DNA from 4 places in the Pseudomonas sp. P9_31 genome. Region 4 is predicted to be linked to each of the others. Evidence: predicted binding sites of a transcription regulator. Region 4 holds the regulator's gene; each other region holds the start of a gene.
What was found. Region 4 encodes FliA, which starts transcription of late flagellar genes. Its sites were predicted from a motif close to CTAAAGTTTNNNNNNNNNNNGCCGNTAA; they were not measured.
Positions count from the first base shown of each region.

Region 1: the regulator FliA is predicted to act here: its motif matches at 1,787-1,814, upstream of QMK51_RS06710 (methyl-accepting chemotaxis protein).
Region 2: the regulator FliA is predicted to act here: its motif matches at 2,386-2,413, upstream of flgM (flagellar biosynthesis anti-sigma factor FlgM).
Region 3: the regulator FliA is predicted to act here: its motif matches at 1,729-1,756, upstream of QMK51_RS06265 (flagellar protein MotY).

Region 1 is NZ_CP125375.1:1,488,470-1,492,667, reverse strand. Features, by position in the region: gene QMK51_RS06720 (DUF721 domain-containing protein) at 1-166, shown strand, start outside; gene QMK51_RS06715 (helicase HerA-like domain-containing protein) at 285-1,772, opposite strand; gene QMK51_RS06710 (methyl-accepting chemotaxis protein) at 1,957-3,846, shown strand; gene QMK51_RS06705 (glycosyltransferase family 1 protein) at 4,068-4,198, shown strand, end outside.
Region 2 is NZ_CP125375.1:1,682,515-1,686,712, forward strand. Features, by position in the region: gene QMK51_RS07555 (MFS transporter) at 1-464, shown strand, start outside; gene QMK51_RS07560 (flagellar brake protein) at 672-1,418, opposite strand; gene QMK51_RS07565 (flagellar protein FlgN) at 1,507-1,974, opposite strand; gene flgM (flagellar biosynthesis anti-sigma factor FlgM) at 2,023-2,349, opposite strand; gene flgA (flagellar basal body P-ring formation chaperone FlgA) at 2,528-3,289, opposite strand; gene QMK51_RS07580 (chemotaxis protein CheV) at 3,371-4,198, shown strand, end outside.
Region 3 is NZ_CP125375.1:1,372,917-1,377,114, forward strand. Features, by position in the region: gene rnt (ribonuclease T) at 1-619, opposite strand, end outside; gene pyrC (dihydroorotase) at 616-1,662, opposite strand; gene QMK51_RS06265 (flagellar protein MotY) at 1,820-2,728, shown strand; gene QMK51_RS06270 (argininosuccinate synthase) at 2,858-4,075, shown strand.
Region 4 is NZ_CP125375.1:4,534,628-4,538,825, reverse strand. Features, by position in the region: gene flhF (flagellar biosynthesis protein FlhF) at 1-789, shown strand, start outside; gene fleN (flagellar synthesis regulator FleN) at 906-1,736, shown strand; gene fliA (RNA polymerase sigma factor FliA) at 1,733-2,473, shown strand; gene QMK51_RS20360 (chemotaxis response regulator CheY) at 2,641-3,012, shown strand; gene QMK51_RS20355 (protein phosphatase CheZ) at 3,035-3,823, shown strand; gene QMK51_RS20350 (chemotaxis protein CheA) at 3,879-4,198, shown strand, end outside.

The DNA of each region.
Region 1 (4,198 bases), 3.0 Mb from region 4:
GTTCAAGGTGCAGCCGCCCACGGTTCAGCAAGGGGCGGTGGGACATACCATGGATTTGTCGACGGACGCGGCGGCGACCATTCAGGCGACGGCCGACGGGATTACCGACCCGAACCTGCGGGCGGCCCTCGAACGTCTGGCGGCGCACGCCAAACCCAAGGCATGACTTAGAACCCATGTGGGAGCGAGCCTGCTCGCGATAGCGGTGTATCAGTCAACACATGTGTTGAATGTCAGGCCGCAATCGCGAGCAGGCTCGCTCCCACATTTTGATTGCCCACTTGTCAGCGGCGTTTGCTGCCACCGAGCAAAGACCCCATCAACCCCCGCACCAATTGTCGGCCCAATTGATTCGCCGCCTGTCGCATCGCCGATTTCAGCGCCTGCCCCGCCGCCGTGCCGAGGAACTCCCCGGCCTTGTCGGCAAGGCTCGGCTCCTCAGGTGCAGGTTTGCCCGGCGCGGCTTCGGGATCCGGCACCAGCCCTTTACGCCCCATCAGCACTTCATAAGCCGATTCGCGATCGATCGGTTTGTCGTAACGCCCCTTGAAGGGCGAACCGGCGATCAGCACGGTGCGCTCAGTCTCGGTCAGCGGCCCGATCCGCGATTGCGGCGGTGCAACCAATACCCGCTGGACCATCGCCGGTGTGCCCTTGTCCTGCAAGGTGCCGACCAGCGCCTCGCCGATCCCCAGTTCGGTCAACACCGACAAGGCGTCAAACGCAGGGTTCGGCCGGAAGCCCTCGGCCACCGCGCGCAGGGACTTCTGCTCTTTGGCGGTGAACGCGCGCAAACCATGCTGAATACGCAAGCCCAGCTGAGCCAGTACATCATCCGGCAAATCCCCCGGCGATTGGGTGACGAAATACACCCCCACGCCTTTCGAACGGATCAGTCGCACCACTTGTTCCAGACGATCCTGCAACGCCTTGGGCGTACCGGCGAACAACAAGTGTGCTTCGTCGAAAAACAGCGCCAGCAGCGGTTTCTCGGCATCGCCGCGTTCTGGCAACTGCTCGAACAGTTCGGCCAGCAACCACAGCAGGAACGTCGCGTAGACCTTCGGCGCTTCGTGCACCAGACGGCTGGCGTCGAGCAAGTGAATGCGCCCGCGACCATCCACGGCCGGTTGTAACATGTCTTCCAGCTGCAGCGCCGGTTCGCCGAATAACGCTTCAGCGCCCTGCTGTTCCAGCGTCGCCAAACGGCGCAACAGGGCCTGGCTGGAACCGGTGGTCATCAGCGCCGCGTCATCCCCCAGCAATTCGGGGTTATCACGCAAATGATTGAGCAGTGCCTTCAAATCCTTCAAATCCAGCAGCAACAGCCCTTCGCGGTCGGCCACTTTGAAGGCGGCATAGAGTGCCGACTGCTGACTGTCGGTCAGCTCCAGCAGGCTGCCGAGCAGCAACGGCCCCATTTCGCTCAAGGTGGTGCGCAATGGATGCCCGGACTGACCTTGAATGTCCCACAAAGTCACCGGATACGCCTGAGGCTTATGGTTCAGCCAGGGCATGCCGGCGATCCGCTCCGCGACCTTGCCTTGAGGGTTGCCGACGGCGCCCAGCCCGCACAAGTCGCCTTTGATGTCCGCCGCGAACACCGCCACGCCAGCATCGCTGAAGGCTTCGGCCAGACGCTGCAACGTGACGGTTTTACCGGTGCCGGTAGCGCCCGCCACCAGGCCATGACGGTTCGCCAGGCGCATGGCCTGGGCGATTGGCTGGCCCGCGAGGTCAGCGCCGATAACGAGTTGTGATGAGTCAGGCATTTTGTCACCCATGGTTAATCTTTGATCCTTCATGGCCGATAACAACCGAGAGACCAGACTGAAAATAGCGTCGGTAATTCCCTAAGGAGAGACGGAAATATCAGCTTACTTTCAACACTGCCCATTTTGCGCGCCTTTATAAAAGCACGCCCTGGACATTAAGACTTTAGCGGACCCCCAAGCCATGAACAAAAACCTGCGCTTCAGCCATAAGATACTGCTTGCCGCCGCCCTGATCGTTATCGCCGCCTTCGCCTCGTTCACGCTGTACAACGACTATTTGCAGCGCAATGCGATTCGTGAAGATCTGGATAACTATCTCACCGAGATGGGAGACGTCACCGCCAACAACATCCAGAGTTGGCTGGCCGGTCGTATCCTGCTGGTAGAGAACCTCGCTCAAAACATTGCCATCAACCCCGAACAATCCAACGTCGTCAGTCTGCTTGAACAAAATGCTTTGGCATCGACCTTCATGGCCAGGTACCTGGGTGATGCCAGCGGCAACTTCATCAACCGCCCGGACTCCAAGATGCCGGACGGCTACGATCCCAGAGTTCGCCCTTGGTACAAAGGCGCGGAAAACAGCAACGGCTCGACGCTGACCGAACCTTACGTAGATGCGGCGACCGGTCAAACCATCATCTCCATTGCCACCGCTTCGAAAAAATCGGGGAAAAGCGTGGGGGTGGTAGGCGGTGACTTGAGCCTGCAAACCCTGATCGACACCCTGATCGCGCGTAATTTCGGCGGCATGGGCTATGCCTTTCTGGTCAGCGCCGACGGCAAGATCCTGGTTCATCCGGACAAAGCCATGGTGATGAAGTCCCTGAGCGAGGCGTACCCGAAAAATACCCCACGCATTAGCAGCAGCTTCACTGAAGTGGACGTCGACGGAAAAACCCGCATCGTCTCTTTCACCCCGATCAAAGGCTTGCCGTCGGTCAATTGGTACATCGGCCTGTCGGTGGACAAGGACAAAGCCTTCTCCATGCTCAGCGAATTCCGCACCTCGGCGATCATCGCGACCCTGATTGCCGTGGCCATCATCATTGGCTTGCTGGGCATGCTGATCCGCCTGCTGATCCAGCCGCTGCACGTGATGACCCGCGCCATGGAAGACATCGCCGACGGTGAAGGCGACCTGACCAAACGCCTGACCATCCAGAATCAGGACGAATTCGGCCTCCTTGGCACGGCGTTCAACCGTTTCGTGGAACGGGTTCATACGTCGATCCGCGAAGTGTCCTCGGCCACCGGCCAGGTCAACGAAGTGGCCTTGCGGGTGGTGGCGGCCTCGAACTCGTCGATGTTCAATTCCGACCAGCAAGCTTCGCGTACCAGCAGCGTGGCCGCAGCGATCAACCAGCTCGGCGCCGCCGCCCAGGAAATCGCCCGTAACGCCGCCCAAGCGTCGAATCAGGCCAGCGATGCCCGCAGCCTGGCCGAAGACGGCCAGCAAGTGGTGGATCGCAGCATTGCCGCGATGAATCAGCTGTCGAGCATGCTCAGCGCCTCGAGCACCAACATCGAATCGCTGAACAGCAAAACCGTGAACATCGGGCAGATTCTCGAAGTGATCACCAGCATCTCCCAGCAAACCAACCTGCTGGCGCTCAACGCCGCCATCGAAGCGGCGCGGGCCGGTGAAGCCGGGCGCGGTTTTGCCGTGGTGGCCGACGAGGTGCGCAACCTGGCGCACCGCACGCAGGAGTCGGCGCAACAGGTGCAGACCATGATCGAGGAGCTGCAAGTCGGCGCCCGCGAATCCGTCAGCACCATGAGCGACAGCCAGCGTCACAGCCAGGACAGCGTGGAAATCGCCAACCTGGCCGGCGAGCGCCTGAACAGCGTGACGTTGCGCATCGGCGAAATCGACGGGATGAACCAGTCGGTGGCGACGGCGACCGAGGAACAAACCGCAGTGGTCGAGTCGATCAACGTGGATATCACCGAGATCAACACGCTGAACCAGGAAGGCGTGGAAAACCTGCAATCGACCTTGCGGGCGTGCTCGGACCTTGAGCAACAGGCTTCGCGATTGAAGCAGTTGGTGGGCAGTTTCCGCATCTAGAACGTTTGACAGGCCCCAATCGCGAGCAGGCTCGCTCCCACATTTGATCTTCGTTGTTCACAAATAATGTGTTCACAACAGATCCTGTGTGGGAGCGAGCCTGCTCGCGATAGCGATCTGTAAAGCCCCGCAAAACCCCGCTGACACCCCCTCCGCAAAACCCCAATCGAACATCTATCCTTCATATAGGTCAACCAAAGGAGATCAACGGCCCCGGAGGAATGTTCATCGTGCATATCGCTGACATCACCATGTTCTACGCCCCTGCCAGCGGTGGCGTGCGCACTTATCTGGATGCCAAACACCGTCGTCTTGGCATCAAACCCGGCATTCGCCATAGCTTGCTGATCCC
Region 2 (4,198 bases), 2.9 Mb from region 4:
ACCCGTTGGCGGTGGCGTTCTCCAACGACCATGTCGAGGGTGATCGTCGGGTGTCGCTGACGGCGATGCTGCTGGTGACCTACGGTGTCGGCGCGAGTATCGGGCCGCTGGTGGCCGGGGTGCTGATGAAGTTGTTTGGCAGTCACATGCTCTATGCCTTCTTCAGCTTCTTCGCGTTGGTGCTGGTGTGGCGAATCCGTCCGAAAGCGGTCACCAACCTGCATCAGGTGGACGATGCGCCGCTGCATCACGTGGCCATGCCGGACAGCATGTCGAGTTCGCCACTGGTGGCGTGCCTTGACCCACGAGTCGATGAACAGGTGGTGCAGGATCAGATGCAAAACCCGGTCAACCCTGAACCTGATTTCGAACCGGATGCCGAGCCCTCAGAAGCTGAAACCGATACGGAATCAGAAGACCCTGACACCGGGCGCGAGCAAAGCTTTACCGAAGCGAGGCCTTGATCAGGGCATAAAAATGCCCCTGATCTCACGAGCGAAGGCGCTTTTTTATGGCCGGACACTGATCTCCCTGTAGGCGCTGCCGCAGGCTGCGATCTTTTAAGATCAAAAGATCGCAGGCTTCGCCAGCTCCTACAAAAGCAGTTTGCAGTACCCAAAAAAAACGGGCAGTCACCGCAAGGGACTGCCCGTTTTTTTGGGAATGGCGTATCAGAAGTCGTCTTTGTCGAAGCGTCGCGCTTCGCGCTGAAGCTGATAGACGAACCGCTCGACTTGCCGCTGCACCAGGCCGCTCATGTTGTGAAAACGCACGCCGGCAAAGGTGGTGTTGATCTTTTCTTCGAAGTGCAGGTAACGCAACTCGACCGGTGCCGTCATGCTGCCGAAGGGCAGGGCGGCGATGAAGCGGTCGTAGACCTGGCCCAGTTGCAGCCTGGCGGTGATGTCGCCTTCGAAGCGCAATTTGCAGCCAGTGGCTGAAATGTCCAGCAGCTTGCCGCCGATGGGCGACTTGAGTTTGTCACCCCCCAGTTCGACATTCACCAGTTGTGCCAGCTTCAATGCGGCGCGGAAAGCATTGCGGCGCTGGTGGTAAACCACCTCATCGGGCAGTGCGCCACGGTAGCAGCGGCCATCGCCAGATTCGTCGATCGTCAGCGGGCCATTGCTTTCCCAAGCGATGCGCACACCTTCGTGGAAGCCTTCGACCTTGAACGGTTCGCCGGCCAGCAGAAAGCGTTCGCCGTCGCGGGGGATCATTTCGTCCAGGGCGATCATGTTGCTGTCACGGTCAACGTCCACCAGATAGCTCTGGAAGCGCTGGCTGCGCTCGTGGAACGTGATGATCAGCGGGTCATGGCTGTCTTGCAGCTGGCGCAGGTTGCCGGAGATTTCCAGGGGCGTAGTGAGCACCTTGGGTGGCTGCGGAGCATCTTCCGCGCTTAAGGCATTGGACACGGGGTATCAATCTCCAGGCAAATATGACTACTAGCTGGCATTCTGCCAGCATGTTTCGCGTCTTGATAGGGCGTGCTCACTGAAAGGCTCAAGCCTGACTGAGCGGGCGTGGCTTGGCGAGCTTGGAGGTTGATCCGCGGGCATCGTAGAGCGCTGGCGGCTCGCCGCCGGTGAGGATTTTCAACTGGTTGGCCGTGGCGGCCTGCTGCACCAGAATCGACTGGCCATTGTTGGCATTGGCGGCCTGGCACTGGGCCAGGAGGTCGGTCAGCACGTCGCTCTGTCCCAGCAACCGTTCGCCAATGCTCGACTGGCTGGCGAGTTGCTCCAGGCCCTGGCGGTTGGTTGGCAAGTTGAGGCTGGCGAGGATTTCACTGCGCTTGCGGCCATGCTGTTCGAGCAGAATGATCAATGCCTGTTTATGCGCCAGAATGTCTTCGAGCAGTGGCATGTCGCGACCGTGCAAGGCGAGGGACTCGGTTTGCAGGAGCTCCAGCAGTTGTTGTGCCGGGGCAAAGTCGTCGATGATCAATTGCAGTAAATGAGTGTCGTGCATGGCTGGCCTTGGGTTTTAAGCGTCCAAAAGCCTGGCGCGGGCCGTGGCCTAGCGCTGGGCTTCGAAGTTGAGCAGTTTGCTGGCTACACGGTTGCTGTCGACTTTATAGCTGCCATCGGCAATCGCTGCTTTCAACTCGGCCACGCGGGCGTTGTCGACGGCAGGCTGATCGCGCAGCTTGTCAGTGACCTTCTGCAACTGTTGAGCCTCATCACTGAGGTGTACCGATTCCCCGCTTTTGGTGGTACTGGCCTGTTCGGCCGGGGTATTCAGCGGCGTGGATTGGCCGGCTTCGACGGTTTCCTTCGCGGTGCTGGTACGCGTACTGCCCGTAAGTGACGAGGAGCTGTTTAAACGACTGAAATCGATGACCATGATAAAAAACCTCTGGGAATTTGGACGCTTGCCATGTTTTCGGCGATTCCCCGAAAAACTTTAGGCCCATTTATCAATGAGCTTGCATGCGCCAGCGCGCGTCCTGCATGCGGCACAGTTTAGGCAACAGCTATGGTCAGCGCCACATCTTCACGAACAGAGAGCCCTGCATGGTCGCTCACATAGAAACCTCTACCTGACCGGGCGCGGTGACTTGCGCCTTGATGACCCGCTGGGAGTTAAGGTTCTTCACGCGAATCTGTTCGCGCAGACCGCCGTTGGACAGCGCTTCACCCGGCATGCGCACACTGAGCGTACCACTGCGGGCAGTAATCACCACCTGGTCGCCCTTGCGAATCACTTCCGCCTGTTCGAGGTGCACCAGGGTAATGATCTGATCGGCGACCATTGGTCGGGTAAGTCTTTGTCCGATCGCCTCATCGACAGAGGTCAGAAAACCCTGGTTTATCAGGCTGATATCGCGCTCGCGCAGGGTCACGTCCTGAGGTTCGATAATCCCTGTGCGCTTGAGCGGACGAGTGGTGGTCACGATGTCGCGAAACAGCTTTACTTGAGCGGGCACGAAGACTGTCCAGGGCGAGGCGCCCTCGCAGCGAACCTTGACCGTGACCCGGCCCAGAGGCCTTGCCGGGCTCTCGAGGGTGGCTGTCAATTCCCTGTCGCACATGGGCATGCGCAGGCGCGGATCGAGCTGGTTGACCTGGATTTCGTAGCGGCCTTGCGTTTGACTGGTAGCCAGATAGTCCTCTACGGTGAATTCAAGAAAGCCCTGAGTGACGCCGATAAGCATGTCAGGCAAGGTAACCGTATCAGCAAGGGCAGGGCTGCCAGCGTTGAACAGGCAGACGGCCGACATCGCACAGAGCAATCTGCGGCAGGTTGATGTCAGGCGTCGGAAAAATGTCGGTTCTGTGTTCATAAAAGTTAAAAAGCAAGCGCCGTGCCGTTTAGTGATGAATGTGCGTCGCAACACACTTAGCGTTGGTGTAGGAGTCTGGGCATGGCTGGTGTAATGGATTCGGTGAACCAGCGCACGCAACTGGTAGGGCAGAATCGCCTTGAGCTGTTGTTGTTCCGTCTCGACGGCCAGCAGCTGTATGGGATCAACGTATTCAAGGTTCGTGAGGTGCTGCAATGCCCCAAGCTGACCCTGATGCCCAAGTCCAGTCCTGTCGTGTGCGGTGTGGCGAATATTCGGGGGGCGACCATTCCGATTCTGGATCTGGCGATGGCGACCGGTTCCGGTCGGTTGCTGGATCAAAGCAATCCCTTCGTGATCATCACGGAGTACAACACCAAGACCCAGGGTTTCCTGGTTCGATCGGTGGAGCGCATCGTCAACATGAACTGGGAGGAGATTCATCCGCCACCCAAGGGTACGGGACGCGATCACTACCTGACCGCTGTGACTCGGGTCGACAATCAGTTAGTCGAAATCATCGACGTCGAGAAGGTGCTGGCGGAAGTGGCGCCGACACCGGAATCGATTTCGATGGGCGTGGTGGATGTCGAGACTCAGCACAAGGCATTGTCCTTGCGGGTGTTGACGGTCGATGACTCGTCGGTGGCGCGCAAGCAGGTATCCCGTTGCCTGCAAACGATCGGCGTCGAAGTGGTGGCGTTGAACGACGGTCGGCAAGCGCTGGATTACCTGCGCAAACTGGCTGACGAGGGCAAGAAGCCGGAAGACGAGTTCCTGATGATGATTTCCGACATCGAGATGCCGGAAATGGACGGGTACACCCTGACAGCCGAGATCCGCGCCGACCCGCGCATGCAGAAGCTTCATATCATCCTGCACACTTCGTTGTCGGGTGTGTTCAATCAG
Region 3 (4,198 bases), 3.2 Mb from region 4:
ACAGGTCAGCCGTCTTCTCGGTGTCGTAGCGAGCCGAATGTGCCTCACGTCCGTCGAAGTCGATGTCCGCTGCCTGGCAGGCCTTGGCCAATACGGTTTGACCGTAGGCCAGACCGGCGAGGGTCGCGGTGTCGAAGCTGGAGAACGGGTGAAACGGGTTGCGTTTCATGTCCAGGCGCGCGACAGCGGCGTTGAGGAAGCCCAGGTCGAAGCTGCTGTTGTGCCCGACCAGAATCGCCCGTTTGCAACCGTTGGCCTTCAGGGCCTTGCGCACACCGCGAAAGATATCGGTCAGGGCCGCTTCTTCACTTACCGCCATGCGTAGCGGGTGGTCGAGCTTGATTCCGGTGAACTCCAGGGCTGCCGCTTCGATGTTCGCACCTTCGAAAGGCTCGACCCGGAAGAAGTAGGTGTGCTCAGGGTACACAAAGCCTTTTTCATCCATGCCAATCACGGTGGCGGCGATTTCCAGCAGGGCGTCGGTGGCCGAGTTGAAGCCACCGGTTTCTACGTCGACGACTACCGGCAGGTAACCCCGGAACCTGGCTGCCATTGGATGACGGGAACCGCCCCCGCCGCCATTACCGTCCTGTTCGTCATCGAAATGGTCTTCACTCACGCGTGTTCCTCCAGCAAGCGCCAGCGCAGTTTTTCACCGGCGCGCAGCGGGATTACGGTCAGCTCGCCAAATGGCAGGCTGGTTGGGGCGGTCCACTCGTCGCGGACCAGGGTGATGCGATCGGTGTTCGCCGGCAGGCCGTAGAAACGCGGGCCATTGAGGCTGGCGAAGGCTTCGAGCTTGTCCAGCGCATTACGCTGTTCGAAGGCTTCGGCATACATCTCGATCGCGGCATAAGCGGTGTAGCAGCCGGCACAACCGCACGCCGCTTCTTTGGCGTGCTGGGCATGGGGCGCCGAATCGGTGCCGAGGAAGAACTTGTCGCTGCCACTGGTGGCGGCGTCGAGCAGGGCTTCCTGATGGGTATTACGCTTGAGGATCGGCAGGCAATAGAAGTGCGGCCGAATCCCGCCCACCAGCATGTGGTTACGGTTGTACAGCAGGTGGTGCGCGGTGATGGTCGCGCCGACGTTGGCCGAAGCCGCGTTGACGAACTGCACGGCGTCAGCGGTGGTGATGTGTTCGAACACCACTTTGAGGGTCGGAAAACGCTCGACTACCCGCCGCATATGCTCATCGATGAAGATTTTTTCGCGATCGAAAACGTCGACATCGCCGCGGGTGACTTCACCGTGAACCAGCAAGGGCATCCCGACTTCGGCCATGGCCTCGAGTGCAGGGAAAATCTTGTCGATGCTGGTGACGCCAGAATCCGAGTTGGTGGTCGCGCCGGCCGGGTACAGCTTGGCGGCGTGAATGAAACCGCTGGCCTTGGCCTCACGAATTTCTTCAGGCTGGGTGCGGTCGGTCAGGTACAGAACCATCAACGGTTCGAAGCGGCTGCCGGCCGGACGTGCGGCGAGAATCCGCTGGCGATAGCCATCGGCTTCAGCAGCGTTGCGCACCGGAGGTACCAGGTTGGGCATGATGATGGCGCGACCAAAGGTGCGCGCGACATCCGCGACGGTATTGGTCAACACAGCACCATCGCGAAGATGAATGTGCCAGTCGTCGGGACGCAGCAGGGTCAGGCGGTCGGACATGAGGGGATTCCAGGCGGGTCAAACTCAGGGGAATGCTACCGGAAAAGACTCTTCCAGGCACTCGCTATCAAGTTTTACGACAAGCATCCGATACCCAACAGGTATGCCCTAAACCTGTGTGTCGGTCTTTTCGTTGTAGAAGCCAGTGGAGCCTCCCGTGCGCCAGCGTTATTTAGCCTTGCTCAGTGTGTTTGCCAGCCTTCCTGCAATGGCGCTCACTTTCCAGACTCGTCTGGAGAGCATTGAGTGGACGGTCGAAGGTGACAAGTTCGAATGCCGTCTGACTCAACCGATCACCGATTTCGGTTCGGGTGAGTTCGTGCGTCGCGCTGGCGAGCAGGCAACATTTCGTCTGAAGGCCTACAACTCGATGATCGGAGGGGGTTCCGCAACCTTGCTGGCGGCCGCTGCGCCATGGCAGCCGGGGCGTGGCGACATCAATCTGGGCTCGGTGAGAATCGGCAGTGGCAACGTGCTGTTCAACAGCTCGCAAGCTCAGGCCGGGCGCCTGATCAGCGGGTTGATGGATGGTCGCAGCCCGGTCGTTCGACACTCCTCGGGCGACGGTCGGGTGTCTGAAGTCCGGCTGCTGCCGGTCAAATTCAGCAAGGCCTACAGCGACTATCAGGGGTGCGTGGCCAAGTTGCTGCCGCAGAATTTCGAGCAGGTGAAGCAATCCGAGGTCGGGTTTACGGGTGAAGGCGTCGATCTCGATGCCAGGGCCAAGGCCCAGTTGCAGGTCATGCTGGAATTCATGAAAGCCGATCCAACGGTCAACCACATTGAGCTTGACGGCCATTCCGACAACAGCGGTAACCGCCTGATCAACCGTGAACTGTCACGACGCAGGGCGCTGGCGGTGATGGATTTCTTCAAGGCCAATGGTATTCAGGAATCGCAGATCACACTGCGTTTTCACGGTGAGCGCTATCCGCTGGCGCCGAACAACAACGCTGCCAATCGGGCGAAGAACCGCCGGGTTGCCGTACGTCTCGAACGGGTAGCCCCGACCGAGAAACCGGCGCCTCAAGCCACTGCCACCGCGAGCAGCGCTACAACCTCCTGAACCGGCTGAAATCGTCGCTCGCTCGACATAATCTGTCGCTTCGTCGTCATAAGCTGTCGCGCCTCTGTAAATTATCCTGCATGAGCGGTAGACTTGACAGCTTTCCGTAGAACCCCGTGGAGTGATGGCATGGCGGACGTAAACAAGGTCGTTCTGGCGTATTCCGGCGGCCTGGACACTTCGGTGATCCTCAAGTGGCTGCAGGATACTTATAACTGTGAAGTAGTGACCTTCACCGCTGACCTGGGTCAGGGCGAAGAGGTCGAGCCGGCCCGGGCCAAGGCACAGGCCATGGGCGTAAAAGAAATCTACATCGACGATCTGCGCGAAGAGTTCGTGCGCGATTTCGTGTTCCCGATGTTTCGCGCCAACACCGTTTACGAAGGTGAGTACCTGCTGGGTACTTCCATCGCTCGTCCGTTGATCGCCAAACGCCTGATCGAAATCGCCAACGAAACCGGCGCTGACGCCATTTCCCACGGCGCGACCGGCAAGGGCAACGATCAGGTTCGTTTCGAACTGGGCGCCTATGCCTTGAAGCCGGGCGTGAAAGTGATCGCTCCGTGGCGCGAATGGGACTTGCTGTCCCGTGAAAAGCTGATGGATTACGCCGAGAAGCACGCGATCCCGATCGAGCGTCACGGCAAGAAAAAATCCCCGTACTCGATGGATGCCAACCTGCTGCACATCTCCTATGAAGGCGGCGTGCTGGAAGACACCTGGACCGAGCACGAAGAAGACATGTGGCGCTGGACCGTCTCTCCGGAGAACGCTCCTGACAAGCCGCAATATCTGGAACTGACCTACCGCAACGGCGACATCGTGGCACTGGACGGCGTCGAAATGACTCCGGCCACCGTGCTGGCGACCTTGAACCGTATCGGCGGCGAACACGGTATCGGCCGTCTGGACATCGTCGAAAACCGCTACGTCGGCATGAAGTCCCGTGGCTGCTACGAGACGCCTGGCGGCACCATCATGCTGCGCGCTCACCGTGCGATCGAATCGATCACCCTGGACCGCGAAGTGGCTCACCTCAAAGACGAGCTGATGCCGAAATACGCCAGCCTGATCTACACCGGTTACTGGTGGAGCCCTGAGCGTCTGATGCTGCAACAGATGATCGACGCTTCCCAGGCTCATGTGAACGGCGTTGTGCGCCTGAAACTGTACAAGGGCAATGTGATCGTCACCGGCCGTAAGTCCGACGAGTCGTTGTTCGACGCCAACATCGCGACCTTCGAGGAAGATGGCGGCGCCTACAACCAGGCCGATGCGGCGGGCTTCATCAAGCTCAACGCCTTGCGCATGCGTATCGCGGCGAACAAGGGCCGGAAGCTGTTCTGAGACCTTTGATGCGGTAATGGATTTGTGGCCTTGTCGATGACAAGGCCACAATTCTGAAAAGGGGCTGCTGCATATTACGTTTCGCTTTCTTCTTGTTTCTTCCAACCGTTCCTTCTGCTTCCT
Region 4 (4,198 bases):
CCGTTGTCGCGGGATCTGCTGGCGCTGATTACCGACATTGAAGAACCACGCCAGGCCTGGCGCATGTTGCTCGCGCACCTGGCGAGGATGATCGCCACCCCGGAAGTCGAGCCACTGGAAGAAGGCGGTGTGATTGCCATGGTCGGCCCGGCCGGCATGGGCAAGACCACCACGCTGGCCAAGCTCGCGGCCCGTTACGTGCTCAAGTACGGCGCGCAGAACATCGCACTGGTGAGCATGGACAGCTATCGCATCGGTGCTCAGGAACAGCTCAAGACCCTTGGTCGCATCCTCAATGTGTCGGTCACCCACGTCGATCCGGGCCAATCCCTGGTGCAGGCGCTGGAACCCTTGCTGCGCAAACGCGTGGTGCTGATCGATACCGCCGGCCTTCAAGCCAGCGACCCGGCACTGCGCATGCAACTCGAAAGCCTGGCCGGACGGGGCATCAAATCAAAAAATTATCTCGTCCTGGCAACCACCAGCCAGAAACAGGTTCTAACCGCCGCTTATCACAGTTACAAACGCTGCGGCCTCGCCGGCTGCATCCTGACTAAACTGGATGAAACGGCAAGCCTGGGCGAGGTGTTGAGCCTGGCCATCAGCCATGAGTTGCCGGTGGCTTACCTGACCGATGGCCCGCGGATTCCGGATGATTTGCATCTGCCGCGTCGTCATCAGTTGGTCAGCCGCGCCGTTAGCGTGCAAATGCAGGAAGAACCCAGCGAAGAAGCCATGGCTGACATGTTCGCTGATATTTACCACAGCCCGACCAAGCGGGTTGGCTGAGGTATTAATGAACAGTTTTTGTACCTACATCGATGGTCTGCCATGCATTGTTCCAATGGTGAACGCGCAGCCAGTAATGTGGCCTCCGTCTAAGTAAGACAAGGTAAAGAAATAACATGGGCAGCATGCATCCCGTACAGGTGATCGCGGTGACCGGCGGCAAAGGTGGCGTCGGGAAGACTAACGTGTCAGTGAACTTGTCCCTGGCTCTAGCTGAGCTCGGCCGGCGCGTCATGCTGCTGGATGCCGATCTGGGGCTGGCGAACGTCGACGTCCTGTTGGGGCTGACACCCAAACGCACCCTGGCCGACGTGATCGAAGGCCGCTGTGAACTGCGCGACGTGCTGTTGCAGGGGCCTGGCGGTATCCGCATCGTCCCGGCCGCGTCCGGCACCCAGAGCATGGTTCATCTGAGCCCGGCCCAGCACGCCGGCCTGATCCAGGCCTTCAGCGACATCGGCGACAACCTCGACGTATTGGTGATCGACACCGCTGCGGGCATTGGTGACTCGGTGGTCAGCTTCGTGCGCGCAGCGCAAGAAGTCTTGCTGGTGGTGTGCGACGAACCGACCTCGATCACCGACGCCTACGCGCTGATCAAACTGCTTAACCGCGACTACGGCATGAATCGGTTCCGCGTCCTGGCCAACATGGCGCAGAGCCCGCAGGAAGGCCGCAACCTGTTCGCCAAGTTGACCAAGGTCACGGATCGTTTCCTCGACGTCGCGTTGCAATACGTCGGTGCGGTGCCTTACGACGAAAGCGTGCGCAAGGCCGTGCAGAAGCAGCGTGCCGTCTATGAAGCCTTTCCGCGTTCCAAGTGCGCCCTGGCGTTCAAGGCCATTGCGCAGAAGGTCGATACCTGGCCGCTGCCGGCCAACCCGCGTGGGCACCTGGAGTTTTTCGTCGAGCGCCTCGTGCAACAAACGGCAGGACCCGTGCTATGACAGCCAGCGGTTACAACCTTTACAAGAAGTCGGCGCGTGACGCGCAGTACGAACTGATCGAGCGTTACGCGCCACTGGTCAAACGCATTGCCTATCACTTGCTGGCCCGTTTGCCGGCCAGTGTCCAGGTTGAAGACCTGATCCAGGCCGGGATGATCGGCCTGCTTGAAGTATCGACCAAATACGACGCCAGCAAAGGCGCGAGTTTCGAGACGTACGCGGGCATACGAATCCGCGGCGCAATGCTTGATGAAGTGCGCAAGGGGGACTGGGCGCCACGTTCGGTTCACCGCAATACCCGCATGGTCAGCGACGCGATTCGCTCGATTGAAGCTAAAACCGGCCGTGATGCTAAAGATCACGAGGTTGCGGCCGAACTCCAATTGAGTCTCGACGATTATTACGGGATTTTGAACGACACCCTGGGCAGCCGGTTATTCAGTTTCGACGATCTGTTGCAGGACGGCGAACACGAAGGGCTGCATGAGGATGGCGCGAGTGCTCATCTCGAGCCGTCACGCGATCTGGAAGATGAACGCTTCCAGGCGGCGCTGGCGGACGCGATTGCCAATTTGCCGGAGCGTGAGCGACTGGTGTTGGCGCTGTACTACGACGAAGAGTTGAATCTCAAGGAAATCGGTGAGGTCCTGGGGGTCAGCGAATCGCGGGTCAGCCAGTTACACAGCCAGTGCGCGGCCCGTTTGCGGGGGCGTTTGGGGGAGTGGCGAGCGCGCTGAAGGCAGTGTGGGGACACTGCGAATGGAGCCTGTGTGGTGTTGAACTGCGCAGGTCTCGATCTGTTGTGCTCCAGACAGTCATTGAGTGCTTTGCCGGATTGATTGAAATGGCGTGTCCAGGTGCTGGGCGCGTTTAAGACTGCTTGGAGGTCGAATTGGACAAGAACATGAAAATCCTCATCGTTGATGACTTCTCAACGATGCGGCGGATCATAAAAAACCTGTTGCGTGACCTTGGGTTCACCAACACCGCCGAGGCCGATGACGGGCTGACCGGGTTGCCGATGCTGCAAAGCGGTAACTTCGATTTTCTGGTTACCGACTGGAACATGCCCGGTATGACCGGCATCGATCTGCTTCGTGCGGTGCGCGCCGATGAAAGGCTCAAGCACCTGCCGGTGCTGATGGTGACCGCTGAAGCCAAGCGCGAGCAGATCATCGAAGCGGCCCAGGCCGGTGTTAACGGCTATGTGGTCAAACCCTTCACGGCCCAGGCGTTGAAAGAAAAAATCGAGAAGATTTTCGAACGCATCGGTTGAGAAACTGCGCCACGGGGGAGCTATGGAGCATATCGAATCTTCACAGGGCGATTTTGAGTCGACCCTGAAAAAACACGCGGTCGAACTGGTCGAAAGCCTTGAAAAAGGCAGGTTCGGCGACGCTGTTCAACTGATCCATGAGCTCAACCAGACCCGTGACCGTGGCCTGTATCAGGAAGTGGGCAAGCTCACCCGCGAGCTGCATAGCGCGATCGTCAATTTCCAGATTGACCCGCACATGCCGCAAGCCGAGGAAGTGTCTCAGATCACGGATGCCACCGAGCGTCTGGGTTATGTGGTCAAGCTGACCGAGGCCGCGGCCAACCGCACCATGGATCTGGTGGAAAACGCCACGCCACTGATCAACAGCCTGAGCGACGAAGCTCAGGCGCTGAGCACGGATTGGGGGCGGTTCATGCGTCGCGAGGTCGGGGCTGAAGAGTTCCGCGAACTGGCCCGGCGGGTCGACGGTTTCCTGACACGCAGCAGCGAAGACAATCGCGTTGTGTCGAGCAACCTCAACGACATTCTGCTGGCTCAGGATTACCAGGACCTCACCGGTCAGGTGATCAAACGCGTGACCCAATTGGTCACCGAAGTTGAAAGCAACCTGCTCAAGCTCGTGCTCATGGCCAGTCACGTCGACCGCTTTGCGGGTATCGAACATGACCGTGAAGCGATGCTGGCTGAAAAAGATCCGCAAAAACATCTCTCTCAGGGTGAAGGTCCGCAGATTCATGCCGATAAAAGAGAAGACGTTGTGTCCGGTCAGGACGATGTGGACGATTTGCTATCCAGCCTGGGATTTTAGAATTTTAGAATTTTAGGTTTTTTAGGTTTTTAGACCTGTTAGGAGCACCCCCTTAATGAGCTTCGGCGCCGATGAAGAGATCCTTCAGGATTTCCTGGTTGAGGCCGGCGAGATTCTAGAGCAACTGTCCGAACAGCTGGTCGAGCTTGAAAGCCGACCGGATGATGCGGACTTGCTCAATGCAATTTTTCGCGGTTTTCACACTGTAAAAGGGGGCGCCGGCTTCCTCCAGCTCAACGAGCTGGTGGAGTGCTGTCACATCGCCGAGAACGTGTTCGACATCCTGCGCAAGGGTGAGCGTCGCGTCGACTCGGAATTGATGGACGTGGTTCTCGAAGCGCTGGACGCGGTGAACAGCATGTTCAGCGAAGTCCG